4 regions of the Rossellomorea sp. KS-H15a genome follow, and region 1 is predicted to be linked to each of the others. Evidence: riboswitches for the same ligand, from Rfam matches in the RefSeq annotation. Region 1 holds a riboswitch; each other region holds the start of a gene.
The links. A riboswitch is a leader RNA that binds a small molecule or an ion and turns the genes downstream of it on or off. The one in region 1 is predicted to bind S-adenosylmethionine.
Positions count from the first base shown of each region.

Region 1 (4,213 bases):
GTTTGAATAAGTGAAGCTTTGAATACCGTTTCACCAACTCGCCATATGCATCAGCCACCAATAGTGTATTTCTAACTCCATCTGTTGATTTATTGGCAACAGAGCCTCCTATGATGTGAATGGAATATTTTTTTGACAGGGAAGTCAGGAAGGAGGAAGAATCTTCGGCTCCCTCATCTGCGATCTCATCTATCCGTGTAAGATCATAACCTGTCGTCCAGAGTTCAGGAAGAACGACGACACCGCATCCCTCCTCCTTTGCTTTTTTGACCCACTGTTCCACTCTCATCTTGTTTTCTTCAGGATTCCCAAACACAATATCCATCTGGGCGAGACCCACCTTTTGAATCATTACCTTCACCTCGGTATGTACTTTTTGTCATTTATTCCTTTACATTCTTTATGTTCCGTTATATCATTTGTGACTAGAATTTGAAAGTAATTAATTTTCAAAAAAATGAGTGGGTGAATGTATGAAACACTTTGAAAAAGCAAAACGCTTGGAATCATTACCTGAACAATTTTTCGCTTCCCTTGCAGGAACTGTGAATGCTGTTGTGAATGAGGGGCATGATGTCATTAATTTGGGACAGGGAAATCCAGATCAGCCGACCCCTCCACATATTGTGGAAAAACTAACAGAAGCGGCTCAATCTCCTTCTAACCATAAATATCCTCCATTTCGTGGTTTATCGAGCTTTAAGGAGGCGATTGCAGCTTTCTATTTGCGGGAATACGGTGTGGAGATAGATCCCGAAACCGAAGTAGCGGTTCTCTTTGGAGGAAAAGCAGGTTTGGTGGAGATCCCTCAATGTTTATTGAACCCCGGGGATGGAGTATTTGTCCCGGATCCAGGTTATCCGGATTATGTATCGGGGGTCGCATTGGCAGAAGCCAGTATGATCAAGATGCCGTTGAAAGAGGAGAATGGGTTTCTTCCGGACTATCGTGTCCATTCCCGTGAAGAATGGGAAAGGGCGAAATTAATGTTCCTCAATTACCCCAATAATCCAACGGGTGCTACCGCCACAAAATCCTTTTTCGAGGACACGGTGGAACTTGCTTCAAAGCATGATATTTGTGTGGTGCACGACTTTGCTTACGGGGCGATCGGTTTCGATGGACAGAAGCCTTTGAGCTTTCTTGAGACGGATGGTGCAAAGGATGTCGGGATTGAGATATATACATTATCGAAAACCTATAATATGGCAGGCTGGAGAGTCGGTTTTGCCGTTGGGAATAAGAGTGTCATTGAAGCGATCAATCTCCTCCAGGATCACCTTTACGTAAGCCTGTTCGGCGCGATTCAAGAAGCAGCCACTACGGCTTTACTGAGTTCCCAGGATTGCGTAACGGAACTGGTTGCCACATATGAAGAACGAAGACAACTCCTGATCTCGGGTCTACAGGGAATTGGGTGGGATGTAAAAGCCCCACAAGGTTCCTTCTTTGCCTGGCTTAAGGTGCCGGAAGGGTTCACATCTGTTGAGTTCTCAACCTATTTACTTGAAAAAATCAAAGTGGCCGTTGCTCCTGGTGTAGGATTTGGAGAATATGGAGAAGGGTATGTACGGGTCGGTCTTTTAACGACAAATGAACGGATAAAAGAGGCGATTTCCCGTATAGAAAGTTTAGAATTATTTCACAAAAGGGATTGACATATGCTGAAATTGGTGCAATAATCCAACTGAATTAATATAATGAAATTCTTATCAAGAGCAGGCGGAGGGACCAGCCCGATGAAGCCCGGCAACCGACTTATTTAAGCACGGTGCTAATTCTTGCAGCTATACAGCTGACAGATAAGAAAGAGTGCCGAATGTAAACCTCTTCTTATCTGGAAGAGGTTTTTTTGTTTGCCGGCATGATGAAATCAAGACGCGGAAAAGAGCTTTTACATAGGGAGGTAATATGAATGAGCGAAGTGATTGCAACATATCGACTAAAGGGAAAGAGTGGTTCATACGAGAAAAAGGCAGAAGGGATTGCTTTGGGACTCACGGTCGGATCATGGACGGACCTGCCGCTACTGGAACAGGAACAATTAAGAAAATACAAGGGGAGAGTCGTTTCTGTGGAAGAGAGGGAGGACGAAGGCTCCTGGGGTGAGGTGAAGATTGGGTATCCCGGTCATAATTATTCCAATGATATTCCGGCTATCCTTACAACGGTATTCGGCAAACTTTCTCTCGATGGTGAAGTGAAATTACTGGATCTGGAGTTCTCAGAAGACTTAAAAAAGTCATTTCCCGGTCCACGTTTTGGGATAGAGGGCATCAGGGAATTAACAGGGGTTCATGGTCGACCGCTGTTAATGAGCATATTCAAAGGGGTGATCGGCAGGGATCTCACGTTCCTTGAAAATCAGTTAAGAGCTCAGGCCCTCGGCGGAGTCAATGTCGTAAAAGATGATGAAATATTATTTGATAATTCCTTGACTCCATTTTTTGAAAGAGTGAGATTAGGAAAAAAAGTGTTGCACAATGTCTTTGAAGAAACGGGTAAGAGAACCTTGTATGCCATAAATCTGACAGGGAAAACCTCACAGTTACGGGACAAGGCAAGAAAAGCCAGGGAGCTTGGGGCAGATGCTCTTTTATTCAATGTATTTTCCTACGGTCTCGATGTTCTGCAGGAATTGAGGGAGGACCCTGAGATTTCATTGCCGATCATGGCTCATCCTGCCTTTGCCGGGGCTGTTGCAGCGTCTCCAGTATATGGAGTGAGCTACTCTTTATGGTTGGGTAAATTATTGCGGATGGCCGGGGCTGATTTTTCATTATTTCCATCTCCGTACGGTAGTGTGGCACTAGAGAAGGACAACGTCCTATCCATAAGCCATGAATTAACAAAGAATGACGAACATTTGAAGAGAACATTGCCAGTTCCATCAGCAGGCATACACCCGGCTCTTGTACCCCTTTTGGTAAAAGATTTCGGGACAGATTGTGTCATCAATGCCGGAGGAGGCATTCACGGTCACCCGGACGGTGCAAGTGGGGGAGGAAGGGCATTTGGCCAAGCGATCGATGCTGTTTTAGACGGAAGGTCACTCCAGGAAGCAGCCGAAACCTATGAAGAACTGAAGAAAGCCCTGTCCCTATGGGGAGGGGAGGTAAAGGTGTAATGAGTCTTCCAGTGATATTCTGTGATTTTGATGGGACGATCACAGAAACAGATAATATCATTTCTTTGATGAAAGCCTTTGCCCCACCGGAATGGGAGCCTGTAAAAGAGGACATTTTAAGCCACTCGATCTCGATCAAAGAAGGGGTAAGCAAGTTGTTCTCACTCATTCCTTCTTCAAAGAAAGACGAGATGATTCAGTATTTGATGGAAACAGCGGTTATTCGTGAAGGCTTCAAGGAATTCGTGGACTATACAAAAGTCAATGAGATTCCCCTGTATATTGTGAGTGGGGGAATAGACTTCTTCGTTCACCCGTTACTGAAAGAATTCGGGCCTTTTAAGGCTGTATATTGTAACGAAGCGATCTTTAACGATTCGAACATAACCATTCATTGGCCATATCCATGTGACGTGCACTGTGAAAACAAAGGATGTGGATGCTGTAAGCCTTCCATTCTGAGGGCATTATCCCTGGAAGATCATGAGGTGATTGTAATAGGGGACTCTGTTACAGACATTGAGATGGCGAAGCTTGGCGATACAGTACTCGCAAGGGACTATCTCGCACGTACGTGTGAAGAAAAGGAAATCCCGTATCATCCTTTTGAAACATTTCACGATTGCATAAATGTGATAGAAAAAGGAGTGACAATATGAAGTCGTATCAATCCGAATGGGAAGAGCTCGCTGATATCAAAAGAGAATTGGCGGAGAGGGACTGGTTTATGGGAACCAGTGGGAATCTGGCGATACGAGTGGAATCATCGCCTGTATCTTTCCTGGTTACAGCAAGTGGAAAGGATAAGCGAAAGCACACGAAAGAGGACTTCCTCCTTGTGAATGCACAGGGTGAGGCCTTGGAGGAAACCCAACTGCGTCCCTCAGCCGAAACCCTTCTCCACAGTCACATATTCAATGGGAGTTCAGCGGGATGCAGCTTGCATGTCCATACTGTTGCCAACAATGTGATCAGTGAACTGTATGGGGATGAAGGTGTCATCACATTCAGAAACCAGGAACTGATTAAAGCCTGGGACAAATGGGATGAACATGATTCCCTCTCGATACCCATCATCCATAATCA
Region 1 covers NZ_CP096886.1:2,158,880-2,163,092, forward strand. Annotated here, with positions in the region: gene M1J35_RS11065 (carbon-nitrogen family hydrolase) at 1-352, opposite strand, end outside; gene M1J35_RS11070 (pyridoxal phosphate-dependent aminotransferase) at 474-1,658, shown strand; SAM riboswitch class I at 1,707-1,809, shown strand; gene M1J35_RS11075 (2,3-diketo-5-methylthiopentyl-1-phosphate enolase) at 1,916-3,127, shown strand; gene M1J35_RS11080 (2-hydroxy-3-keto-5-methylthiopentenyl-1-phosphate phosphatase) at 3,127-3,786, shown strand; gene M1J35_RS11085 (methylthioribulose 1-phosphate dehydratase) at 3,783-4,213, shown strand, end outside.

Region 2 (4,213 bases), 2.1 Mb from region 1:
CATTTAATTTTACAAGATGTATTGATGCCGCTACGATTCAGTTGATTGCGGAAAGCAAAAATGGTGAGGAAGTTCTCGAGTCAATAGTAGAGAAATATGATGAGTTGATTCAGCATTGTGATAATCTGCATGATCACGGAAGAAAAGCCATTCTTTATCTGAATTTAGGTGGGTTGTATCGGGACTTGATGCAGGATAGAAAAGCACGGGATGCCTATCAGGTCGCTTATGGATTATTGAAACATGAGTCACCCACAGAAGACTATGTCAGAATTCTTTTTGGCTATATTGAGAGTTCCATGGATGTAGAGGGGCCGGTACTTGAAAAATGGGAAACGTTAATAGAGGAAGGACTCCGTTATGCAACCGCCAATAAAGATTCCTGCAAAGAGTGTCTATTTACGATGCTTGGTATCAGGGTTCATGAAGGGGAAGAAGCATATTATCAATATATGGAGAATGTCATCATCCCATTGTTGAAGGAAGAAGGGCAATACTCCGAGTGTAATTACTATATTCAAAAGCTCTACAATGGGAAAATGGTTAAAGAAAAAGAATGCGTTAACAGCTAATCACAATACCCTGTAAAGGAGAGATAGGATGGAAAACCCGGATCGATTAATTTCGTCATTCGATGAGGTGGCCTTAAGTGATTATAAAATGCCGATCATCTGTATCTATCAGAGTCCGAAAGATTATCAAGGCATGTTTGTAGCAAGACTATTCGATGTGAACCAGCCGACCCATAACATTTTGATGAGACCAACTTTAGAAGCGGTCAGAAGTGAAATCCCTGAAAGATTCTCCGTTGTACCGAAAGCTCAAGGGGAAGATGACAGCATTGTCGAAACGTGGATATGACTCTCGTAAAGAAGCTTCATTTCTCTCTGAGAGAAATGAAGCTTCTTTACGTATTTTTGTTTGCGTTCGGATAGAATTTATCTTCGATTTCTTTATATTCCCTGAAGTGGCCGGTGAGGCGTGCAAGCTTATGAACCTCTTGAAGAAGAAAGGTTTTATCTAATTCGTAAATGACCTCCCTTTCGATATGATCGATGGTGTTGCAGGCGAATTCCCAAAGATCTTTGTGCTTCGAAGGCTGGATGGATTCGGCTAAAAGTGCCAGTGCACGTACGATTTCGGTTATGATTAAGTGATTGTTTTTCGCATAGTGTCGAATATAACCAAATCCACGATAGAGATAATAATCAAATGGTTCCGATTGGAGGATGACCCGTATCCTTTCATCTTGGTCGATTAAATAGGGTGTGAAGGATAATTGATCCTCCACCGTCAGCATCAGATCGGCCATCTGGTCGATCGTGTTCGAAGCCGTTTTGGGATCGTCATTCCCCAGGGATTTAATCGCCACCTCTGCGAGTTTGTGGATCCCCATCTGCAGGTCTTGGATTTCTGTCTCTTTATGACCCATTTCAATGAATTGCAGGTATGAATCAGTGAAGATATTGTCTGTCTTCGGCCCCCATAAGCTCAGAACTTCATTCCCGGCAAGTACATAATCGCCCACTTTATAATGAAGCTGTAGGACAAAATTCTCTTTCTGTGCGAGTTGAATCATTCCCTGGAAATCTACTAATTGAATATAGCCGGAGTGTTTAGCCTTCACATGAAGAATGTTATTTTTCTCTTCCTCCATGATGTCCCCATCTTCAGTGGTGCGATGTGCTTCTAAATCTTTCTTCAGTGTCTGGTGGATCATCACTTCAGAAACTTGTTTCATATTGTACGTGATATTATGGACCTGCATCCAGGTAGACGCATGGTTGATGAAGAAGATGAAGGTGATGGCTGATAGAAAGGCAAGGCAGATCGTCATCATGGGTGCAGCGACAAACATCTCCTTCTTTGAACTGCCGATAAACAAAAAGAGAAGGAGGACATAAACAAAACTGCCATTAAATATACCGAGGGCGTGCTGCGTCTGCCTGTCCGATATGAAATCCAAGAGCATCCTTGGCGAAAATTGTCCACTGAACGTCGTCAACACGACTAAGAGGGAGTTAAGCGTGAAGGCACTGAGCGTCAAAACGCCACCAATGAGGGTGCTCACAAGGATTCGGGTGACAGAGGCATCCATGCTTAATAGATCAAACGTATACTGTGAGATTTCCAATGAGAGATCCAAGTATAGGGTAATGGCTACCAGCAGTACGGCAAGACATATGTACAAGAAAGGCATATACCATATGGTCAGCCGGATTTCATGCATGCGTTGACGTTTGGACATGAGCAAATATTTTCTGATGGAAAGGGGGAGCATTTTTTTAAACATGTTTGAAACGGTTCCTTTCTAGTAAATGGATATGGATTAGTTTTCCCTGCCAGTGTAGGTTAAAACCTGAATTTCAAAAATAGATTCATAGAGGGTGGATGTTTCAAAGGAAATCACAGTAAACCCATGTGAAATTAGGTGTCTGACAAATTAGAAAGAATTTTTTAAAAATACCGAAAATGGTATTGACGGAGGAATGAATCACCTATATAATCCAATTCATACTCAAATATCAAGTGAAAACGTAACGTTATATCTCTTATCAAGAGCGGCGGAGGGATAGGCCCGATGAAGCCCGGCAACCTGCAGGATCAGTCTGTAAAGGTGCCAATTCCTACAGATTCCATGTGAATCTGGAAGATAAGGGGAGGAGCATACACACTAAGCCCTCTTCTTACAAGAAGAGGGCTTTTCTTTATACCCTCATTCTTTCCACCATGCCCGGTGGATCTTCAGAAAGAAGCAATGCGATACAAACGACAAAAAGGAGGCTAAAAAGATGTCAGCGATAAATGTGGCGATACTGGGCTTTGGAACTGTCGGTCAAGGGGTTTGTGAAGCCATTGATACTCACCAGGACAGGTTGAAGGAAACACTCGGGAAAGAGGTGAAGGTGAGGGCGATTCTCATCAAGGACCCGGTTAAACAAAGGGAAATTGATCCGTCCATTAAGGTTACGACAGAATTCAAGGACATTCTCGACATACCGGATCTTCATGTGATTTTTGAAGCGATTGTAGGAGAAGAACCGGGATACACGTATTTATCGAAAGCGGTGGAGAAGGGAATTCACATCGTCACGGCCAATAAAGTCATGTTTGCTAAATTCGGCCCCAGCCTTATGGAGAAAGCAAAACGTCACACTGTATCCGTTGGTTTCGAAGCGACAACAGCCGGAGGGATCCCGGTCATCGGCACGATCCGCCAGCTCCTGAAGGTAAATGAAATCAAAAGCATCCAAGGCATATTGAATGGGACTTCCAACTTCATTTTGTCCCAAATGAGAAAAAAGGGTCTTTCCTTTGAGACCGCTCTAAAGCAGTCCCAGGAAAAGGGGTACGCAGAGGCGGATCCGACGAGCGACATCGAAGGATATGATGCCTTTTATAAATTGCTGATTTTGAGTCAGACCGCTTTTGGCAGACAGCCGGATTGGAAGGATATCAGACGCAGGGGGATCACACACTTGACGGCAGAATGGCTGCAGGCAGCCGAGTCCTTCCGATTGCGCTTTAAACACGTAGGTTCATTGGAACGTGACGGATTCAATCGGATCAAAGGTGAAGTAGAGCCGGTCCTCGTCCACGACACCCATCCTTTCTACGGGGTGGAGGATGTGGAAAATGCGATTTCATTAAAAGGGAGTCTCGTAGGAAGAATCACACTACTTGGGCCAGGCGCCGGTAAATGTCCGACAGGAAGTGCCATGGTGGAGGACTTTCTTTCACTGATTCAAGGGAAATACACGGCATCTCCTGAAAGTGCAGTACACAATGGAGAGGTTCTGGAAGATAGCACAGGCCAATGGGTCTTACGTGTTCCTGCAAATGAAGACTATCAAAGGTGGATTCCGTTGTTCACACTGAAAGACCGCATTCAGCTTGGCGATTTCCTGTATGTCTTTGTAGAAGGCAGGAAAGAGGACATAGAATCAGTTCTTACATCACAGGAACAGATCCAGGCAGTGTCCATCCTGGACGAAATCCCACTTGAAAATGCAGTGAAAGAAGGGATTGCGGTTTCCTGACGATTTTATTAAAAAAGCAACAGATCTGATAGAAAGTAGGGGGATCACTTGAGTATCGTCGTTCAGAAATTTGGTGGAACCTCTGTAGGTTCTGCGGATCGAATTAAACGGGTAGCAGGTTATGCGTTGAAGGAAAAGGAGAAAGGGCATGACGTGGTGGTGGTTGTATCGGC
Region 2 covers NZ_CP096886.1:4,301,274-4,305,486, reverse strand. Annotated here, with positions in the region: gene M1J35_RS22175 (helix-turn-helix domain-containing protein) at 1-572, shown strand, start outside; gene M1J35_RS22170 (hypothetical protein) at 601-861, shown strand; gene M1J35_RS22165 (DUF2254 domain-containing protein) at 908-2,248, opposite strand; SAM riboswitch class I at 2,550-2,660, shown strand; gene M1J35_RS22160 (homoserine dehydrogenase) at 2,793-4,040, shown strand; gene M1J35_RS22155 (aspartate kinase) at 4,089-4,213, shown strand, end outside.
Region 2: it holds a riboswitch for S-adenosylmethionine, as region 1 does, so the genes downstream of both, M1J35_RS22160 (homoserine dehydrogenase) here and M1J35_RS11075 (2,3-diketo-5-methylthiopentyl-1-phosphate enolase) in region 1, are expected to answer to the same signal.

Region 3 (4,213 bases), 1.9 Mb from region 1:
TGGGAAAAACGGTGCGGTACACTCTTGTCATTAATGAAAAGGGATCACTTGGTATCGACATTTCATCACCTCTTTTACAAAATGTATCCCAGCGCTTTCAATCTGCTTTCAATGAAGATCTTAGAATACTCATAGATCTCTTCTCTTTCAGGTTCATTATAAATTTCATGATAGCACTTTGGCCATTCTTTGTAATGCATTTCAGATAATGACAGCTCATTAAACCATTTTTTCACTGTCTTTTTTTCGACGATTTTATCATCCCCTGCCTGCATCACAAGCAATGGGACGTCTGGCATTTTTTCCAGGTTGGCAAATGCTTGCTTCATCGCCTGTACAAGCTCCCTGTACCAGCGGACAGATACTTTCGTGATATAAAGCGTATCATTGCTGTCGATTTCCCGGACATCTGCGTTTCGGGTCGCCATATCGATGGTTAATCCTGAGGGGAACTTCACCATCGGAGCGATTTTATTTAAACCGAGGGATAATAGCTCGACCGGTTTAGCCGGGGTCGTAACCAATCCTAAACACGGCGAGGATAAAATGACACCTGCTACGTTCACATGGGATTCCTGCAGGAGTCGTATGGCGATTAGCCCGCCCATACTATGGCCGATCACAAAGACGGGCAGTTCAAATTGATAGGCTGCCTGGACCCAGTCCTTCACTTCCACAATGTATTCATCAAAGGAATCGATATGTCCCCTTTGGCTTCTTGACGTCATTCCCTGACCGGGTAAGTCACCCATGACGACGTGAAAGCCTGATGCACGCCACATTTCAATGAGCCAACCATATCTTCCGTGATGTTCCATCGCTCCATGAATGATGACGATGACTGCCTTTGCCTCTTGATCTGATTCCCATTTCCACATGGCAATTCCTCCTTTGTAGTTCTCTCCATGAATGAATTCTGCTACCATTATTATAATAAATATTATTGAAAGGGGTAGTAAAAAATGCTCTATCCGTATTATGATAAGAAACCCATCATCGCCCGTTCGGCATTCATCGCCGATTATGTCACCATCTCAGGGGACGTGGAGATCGGTGAAGAATCAAGTATCTGGTTCAATACCGTCATCAGGGGGGATGTCGCTCCCACAAAAATCGGGGATAAAGTAAATATACAGGATAACTCCATTCTCCATCAGAGTCCAAATAACCCTCTTATCCTTGAAGATGAAGTGACCGTCGGCCATGGGGTGATCCTACATAGCTGTAAAATCAGGAAAAAGGCATTGATCGGCATGGGCTCCATCATCCTTGATAATGCCGAAATCGGCGAAGAGGCGTTCATCGGAGCCGGAAGCCTTGTCCCACAAGGGAAAGTCATCCCGCCAAATACCCTTGCCTTCGGACGGCCGGCAAAAGTCGTGAGGGAGCTCAATGAGCACGATATCAGTGAAATGAAGCGCATTTCAAGAGAATACGCAGAAAAAGGACAATATTATAAGAACATCAAACCGTTTTAACTTCCTATACTTGGGATACCCCATCCTCCTTGAGAATACTCATGGAAGATTTTCTTTTGATCATCAACAAAAAGACCAACACCCCAAAAAGTGTTGGTCTCTTCTATCTTTCCTTATTCAGCTAATGCTTCTGCTTTCAACGCATCTGCTTTGTTCGTGCGTTCCCAAGGAAGATCAAGATCGTTACGGCCGAAGTGTCCGTAAGCAGCTGTCTGCTTGTAGATCGGACGACGAAGGTCAAGCATCTTGATGATTCCTGCAGGACGAAGGTCAAAGTTATTGCTCACAACGTCAATTAATACATCTTCTGACACTTTCCCTGTTCCAAATGTATCAACGGAGATGGATACGGGCTTCGCCACACCGATTGCATACGCTAATTGAACTTCACATTTCTCAGCAAGTCCCGCTGCCACGATGTTCTTCGCTACATAGCGCGCTGCATAAGCCGCTGAACGGTCCACTTTCGTTGCATCCTTACCAGAGAAGGCACCGCCACCGTGACGTGCGTATCCACCATAAGTGTCAACGATGATTTTACGTCCTGTCAGACCTGCATCACCTTGTGGTCCACCGATTACGAAGCGGCCAGTCGGGTTGATGAAATATTTCGTTTCTTCATCGATCAGTTCTTTCGGTACAACCGGGTCGATGACATATTCTTTCAGGTTGCGTTGGATTTGCTCAAGCGTCACTTCAGGGTGATGCTGAGTAGAGATAACGATCGTGTCGATACGGACCGGCTTATCGTTTTCATCGTATTCAACGGTTACTTGTGTTTTTCCATCCGGACGAAGGTAAGGAAGGATCTCTTCTTTACGTACTTCTGTTAAACGACGGGAGATTTTGTGGGCAAGGGAAATCGGAAGAGGCATAAGCTCTTTCGTTTCATTACAAGCGAATCCAAACATCAATCCTTGGTCACCTGCACCGATTGCATCGATTTCTTCATCCGTCATTTGACCTTCACGGGCTTCAAGGGCCTGATCGACACCTTGAGCGATATCGGCAGACTGCTCATCAATGGAAGTCAGAACTGCACATGTTTCAGCATCAAAGCCGTATTTCGCACGTGTATAGCCAATTTCACGGATCGTTTCACGAACGATTTTCGGAATATCAACATACGTATTCGTAGTGATTTCACCGGCAACAAGCACAAGACCCGTTGTGACAGACGTTTCACACGCTACACGTGCATTCGGATCATTGGTCAGAATTGCATCAAGAATTGAATCAGAAATTTGGTCACAAATTTTATCTGGATGTCCTTCGGTTACGGACTCAGATGTAAACAGACGACGTTTAGTTGACATCAAGGTTCCTCCTTAAGCATATTTGTCAGAACGATTCTTCTGACAAAACAGTAAACAGATACGGTACTCATTTCCCTAAGTAGTATGAAGTAAACATGATTCTTTTATAAATAAATCATGATTTATGTGCATGTGGTCCACTATAAACAGAAAAAACCCTTCCTCGGGGAAAAAAGTTTCAGAGGAAAGGTTTCAGATCATAGCCGCGCCTTTTCTCTCTTATCGTTCAAGGTTTTAGAGACCTTGCCTCAGTTTAGCACCTTCGCTTAATCGGATTCATTAAAGAAATGGATCCATTCACTATTTAGCAGGTTGCTGGGTTTCATAGGGTCTGCTCCCTCCACCAGCTCAGGATAAGAGTATCCGTTCAAGGAACAATGATAACGGTTAGGACAAGTGGTGTCAACTTTTTTTGAATGACAGGTTTAACCATTCATTTCGTGGTTTCAGCCTGTTTTTTATCATCTACATAACCTAATGGGGTAATGAGGCTAAACATTGCGAGGTGCATTTCATATAAATAAGAAGAAACATGCTTTATTCGGTCAAGAAATGTGACAAAATGAAGACACATTATAAAATTAAATAAATAGTATAGACTAATAGCTTGATTGTGTTATACTATTTTTGTAAAGTAAACGATACCATTTAAATAAATTTATATAAAGGAAGGGTTCGAATGAATTCAGTGAGCATGTCTAATGAATTAACGGAATTACTTAATGGTCAAAACATCCAGGAACAATTATCTGTTTCTCAACTAGTCGAAAAGGTCCTTCAACGAAATGAAGGCGTTTTAACTTCATCAGGTGCAATCAGAGCAGAAACTGGTAAATACACAGGACGCTCTCCTAAAGATAAATTTATTGTTGAAGAACCAACGACGAAAGATAAAATCGAATGGGGTTCTGTCAATCAGCCGATCTCATCGGAATCGTTCGATAAATTATATACGAAAGTCATCGAATACTTAAAAGAAAAAGAAGAAGTATTTTCATTTAAAGGATTCGCAGGTGCCGACCCGAAACATAGACTACCGATCCAGGTGATCAATGAGTTTGCCTGGCATAATCTGTTTGCCCACCAATTATTCATCCGCCCGGAAACAGAGGAGTTAAAAGATCATCAATCTGAATTCACCGTCATTTCAGCACCGAACTTCAAGGCTGATCCAGAAGTGGATGGCACTCACTCTGAAACGTTCATCATCGTTTCATTTGAAAAAAGGATCGTGTTGATCGGCGGTACCGAATATGCCGGTGAAATGAAAAAATCCATCTTCTCGGTCATGAACTATGTACTTCCTGAATCCGACATCCTTTCCATGCACTGCTCTTCGAACGTAGGTCGTGAAGGCGATGTAGCATTGTTCTTCGGATTGTCCGGTACAGGGAAAACGACTTTATCCGCTGATCCAAA
Region 3 covers NZ_CP096886.1:4,075,731-4,079,943, forward strand. Annotated here, with positions in the region: gene M1J35_RS20885 (tetraprenyl-beta-curcumene synthase family protein) at 1-61, opposite strand, end outside; gene M1J35_RS20890 (alpha/beta hydrolase) at 75-878, opposite strand; gene M1J35_RS20895 (gamma carbonic anhydrase) at 963-1,478, shown strand; gene metK (methionine adenosyltransferase) at 1,592-2,794, opposite strand; SAM riboswitch class I at 3,011-3,154, opposite strand; gene pckA (phosphoenolpyruvate carboxykinase (ATP)) at 3,474-4,213, shown strand, end outside.
Region 3: it holds a riboswitch for S-adenosylmethionine, as region 1 does, so the genes downstream of both, metK (methionine adenosyltransferase) here and M1J35_RS11075 (2,3-diketo-5-methylthiopentyl-1-phosphate enolase) in region 1, are expected to answer to the same signal.

Region 4 (4,213 bases), 700 kb from region 1:
ACCGGCAGGCGATTCAGTGGCAGATTGCGGATTCAGCCGTGGAAATTGAAGCGGCCCGCTGGCTCGTGCTAAATGCAGCATTCACACTCGATCAAGGGGAAGACAATCGTCACGTTGCGTCGATGGCCAAGCTATATGGATCCAATATGGGGAATCGGGTCGTAGATCGCGTCCTCCAGATCCATGGTGGTATGGGCTATACAAGAGAGCTGCCGATCGAACGATGGTACCGGGAGGCAAGGTTATGGCGCATTTATGATGGAACCGATGAAATTCAAAAACTGATCATTTCAAGGAACTTATTAAAAGGTCATGTGAAACTTGGGCAATTTGTATAAACAGAAATGGAGGCAGACGAAATGGGAGAGCGATTCAGAGGAAAAGTGGCTTTAGTTACAGGTGGAAGCAGAGGGATCGGCAGGGCAATTGCCGGATTACTGGCTGAAGAAGGGGCCAAGGTGGCCATCATCGACGTCAATGAGGATGCGTTGAATGAAGCGAGTGAGGTATTTAAACAATATGAATTGTATACAAAAGTGGCAAATGTCGTAGAATCCCGGGAAGTTGAAAATGCTATGAAGGAAGTATATGAATCTTTTGGTTCCCTGGACATTGTGGTGAATAATGCAGGGGTCATCAGGGATAATCTGTTATTCAAAATGACCGAAAACGATTGGGAGACGGTCATGGATGTGCATTTAAAGGGTTCATTCAATGTAGTGAAGGCAGCCCAACAATACATGGTCAAACAAAAGTACGGACGCATCATCAATATTTCATCCACCTCAGCATTGGGAAATCGCGGGCAGGCAAACTACGCAACGGCTAAAGCAGGTCTTCAAGGCTTGACGAAAACCCTTGCCATAGAACTTGGTCCATTCGGAATCACCACGAATGCTGTAGCACCGGGCTTTATTGAAACCGATATGACGAAAGAAACTGCGAAACGGATCGGGATCACTTTCGATCAATTAGTGGAAGCAAGTCTCCAGGGAATCCCTGTTGGAAGAAGCGGGACTCCTGAAGATATTGCAAATGCCGTCGCTTTTTTTGCAGATGAAAAATCTTCATTCGTCAATGGTCAGGTTCTCTACGTTGCTGGAGGGCCGAAAGCCTGAATAAAGAAGAAAGAGGTGAAGAATATGTTTGAATCCTATATCGGAAAGAGGTCTACTTCCACCCGAAATGCAGTGGAAAGAGGAGCGGTTCGGAAATTTGCAGACGCCATTGGCGATCCCCATCCCTTTTATGTGGATGAAGATGCCGGGAAGTCCTCCTCTTATGGGGGGAACATTGCCCCTCCCACCTTTCCGAGAGTATTCGACTATGGTTCGATCGAAGGCTTTCATTTACCGAATGATGGGTTGATTCACGGTGAACAATCCTTTCATTATGAAAGACCTTTGAAGGTAGGGGAAACGATTCAATGTTATACGGAAATAAAAAACTATTATGAACGGGAAGGTACCGGGGGGAAACTGGGATTCCTTGTCATCGAAGATGTCGGGGAAGATTCTCGTGGGGAAAGAATCTTCACTTCCCAGGCGATTGTCATTATTACAGAAGAAGTCAGAAAGAGGTTGAGTAAATGACAATACTACAATCATTCGGAATAGGAGATACACTCCCCCCGGTTGAACTCGCTCCGGTCACGAGGATGGACCTGATCAAATACGCAGGAGCTTCCGGAGACTACAATCCGATACACACCATCGATGATGAAGCCTTGAAGCTGGGTCTTCCAGGAATCATCGCTCATGGAATGTGGACGATGGGCAATGTGTCCAAACTTTTCAGCCCACACTATGAGGAAGGGTTTATCCAGGATTACTCGGTACGATTTAAAGGGATGGTCATGTTACATGATGTGGTGACATTACGGGCAGAATTGACGGACAAACAGGAAAACCTCCTTCATTTTAAGGTTTTAGCCACAAAACAAGCCGGGAAGAACGTAATTGAGGGTAACGTCGCGTTTAGGGTCCTTGAATAGTTGCGCAATGCTTTATGAAAAATTGTCGTAGAACCACCCCCAATCGAATAAACATGTATGGAATGATGTTTGAATAAAATAAGACAAAAGACATAAATCCGATCGAAAAACTCGGGTTGACTTCTGCTGTAATTGTGATATTATTTAGAATATTAAAATGAATAACTCTTATCCAGAGTGGTGGAGGGATCTGGCCCTGCGAAGCCCAGCAACCTACGTATTGTAAGGTGCTAATTCCAGCAAAATGTGAAGTCATTTTGGAAGATAAGGTAACCTTACCTGAACAACTTTCCAAAATGGGAAGTTGTTTTTTTCTGATCTGGATAAGAAGAAAATTGGGGGTATCATGTGAAAAAAGAGAAGAACCAGCATGTACAGTTTGACTTGGTAGCAGAGAAAATCCAGTCCATGCTTGAAACCATGAGCTTTGGTTCAATCACGATTATCGTACAGGATGGAAAAGTCATTCAATTAGAGAAAAATGAGAAAGTCCGAATAAAATAAGCTGACTAGACAAACTAGAGGCGCGTAGCAAAAATATAGGGACTCCTTATATTTTGTTACCGCCTCTTTTTCTTTGGATAAGCGTCAGGGAATGGGGTGTACTATGTTAACGTATCAGACTTGGAAACAGGCATCCATGGAATTTGAAGTGGATCCTGTCTATAAAGGAGCGCTTAACGTCCTGAAATGGACATATGATCATTATGGTGACGAGGTTGTATATGCGTGCAGTTTCGGGATAGAAGGCATTGTGCTTATCGATCTCATATCCAAGGTGAAACCGCAGGCAACCATTGTATTCCTTGATACAGGGGTTCATTTCAAGGAAACGTATGAAATCATCGAGAAAGTGAAGAAGGCGTATCCCGAGTTGACCATCCATATGAAAAAGCCTCAGTTGACCCTCAAGGAGCAGGCAGAGGCATATGGGGATAAGTTATGGGAAACCAAACCAAACCAATGCTGTCAAATTCGGAAGCTTGACCCGTTAAAAGAAACATTATCCAAGGGGCACGCATGGATTTCAGGATTAAGGAGGGAACAATCCCCAACAAGACAACATGTTGAATTCATCAATAAAGATGACAAATTTCAATCCGTTAAAATCTGTCCGCTGATTCACTGGACGTGGAAGGAGATCTGGCGTTATACCCATAAGCATAATCTTTCTTATAACCCCCTTCACGATCAAGGGTATCCGAGCATTGGCTGCTTCCATTGCACCACACCGGCTATTGATGTCAATGATCTTCGCTCCGGAAGATGGAAAGGAAAAGGAAAGACAGAATGCGGTCTCCATTAGATAGGGTGACGGGATTTGCTTGAAATCTCGGCCCTTCTGATCAGCTTGTTCTTCGCCATGAACATTGGTGCCAGCGGAGCGGCAGCGTCAATGGGAGTGGCATATGGTGCAGGCGCAATAAAGAACATCCGGACAGCGCTATGGATATGCGCGGCAGGTGTCCTGAGTGGAGCGGTTCTGGGTGGTGGAGAGGTTGTAAAGACAATCAGTTCTGGGATCATCCCACAGAATCTATTGTCGATAAAGGTCGTTCTCATTATTTTGTTATCCGCAACGATTTCATTGTTTCTTGCGAATGTGATCGGCATTCCGCTATCTACGAGTGAAGTAACGGTTGGCGCGGTTGTAGGAGTCGGGGTAGCTTATCAGGTTCTGTATGTAAAATCACTTATTACGATCATGTCTTTCTGGGTGATCGTCCCTGTCATCGCCTTTTTCGTAACATGGCTTGCAGGATTGGGTTTAGTTCAGCTTGAAAAGCGGGGGTATCATTTTGATAAACAGTGGCTTGCTTATCTGTTGATCATCGCTGGATTCTTTGAAGCTTTCTCAGCAGGCATGAATAATGTTGCCAATGCCGTTGGTCCTTTGGTGGGGGCAGAGCTGATATCACCTTCACGTGGAATCTTGATTGGTGGTGCATTTGTTGCACTGGGAGCTGTTTTACTGGGAAAGAAAGTAGTCGAAACAAACGGCAAGAAAATTACGCAATATTCTAAAGCTGAAGGAATTGTCATTTCCTCAACAGGAGCCTTCCTCGTCATCTTGAGCTCTCTGTATGGATTGCCGATCCCTCTGACTCAGGTTACGTCCTCTTCCATTATTGGTTTGGGTGTATCTAAAAACGGCAAGCACATGCTGCAAAAGAAAATCGTCAAAAAAATCGTCAAAATCTGGGTGGTCTCCCCCTTGAT
Region 4 covers NZ_CP096886.1:2,863,381-2,867,593, reverse strand. Annotated here, with positions in the region: gene M1J35_RS14580 (acyl-CoA dehydrogenase family protein) at 1-338, shown strand, start outside; gene fabG (3-oxoacyl-ACP reductase FabG) at 360-1,118, shown strand; gene M1J35_RS14570 (MaoC family dehydratase N-terminal domain-containing protein) at 1,143-1,592, shown strand; gene M1J35_RS14565 (MaoC/PaaZ C-terminal domain-containing protein) at 1,589-1,993, shown strand; SAM riboswitch class I at 2,159-2,264, shown strand; gene M1J35_RS22850 (YezD family protein) at 2,342-2,497, shown strand; gene M1J35_RS14555 (phosphoadenylyl-sulfate reductase) at 2,601-3,299, shown strand; gene M1J35_RS14550 (sulfate permease) at 3,357-4,213, shown strand, end outside.
Region 4: it holds a riboswitch for S-adenosylmethionine, as region 1 does, so the genes downstream of both, M1J35_RS22850 (YezD family protein) here and M1J35_RS11075 (2,3-diketo-5-methylthiopentyl-1-phosphate enolase) in region 1, are expected to answer to the same signal.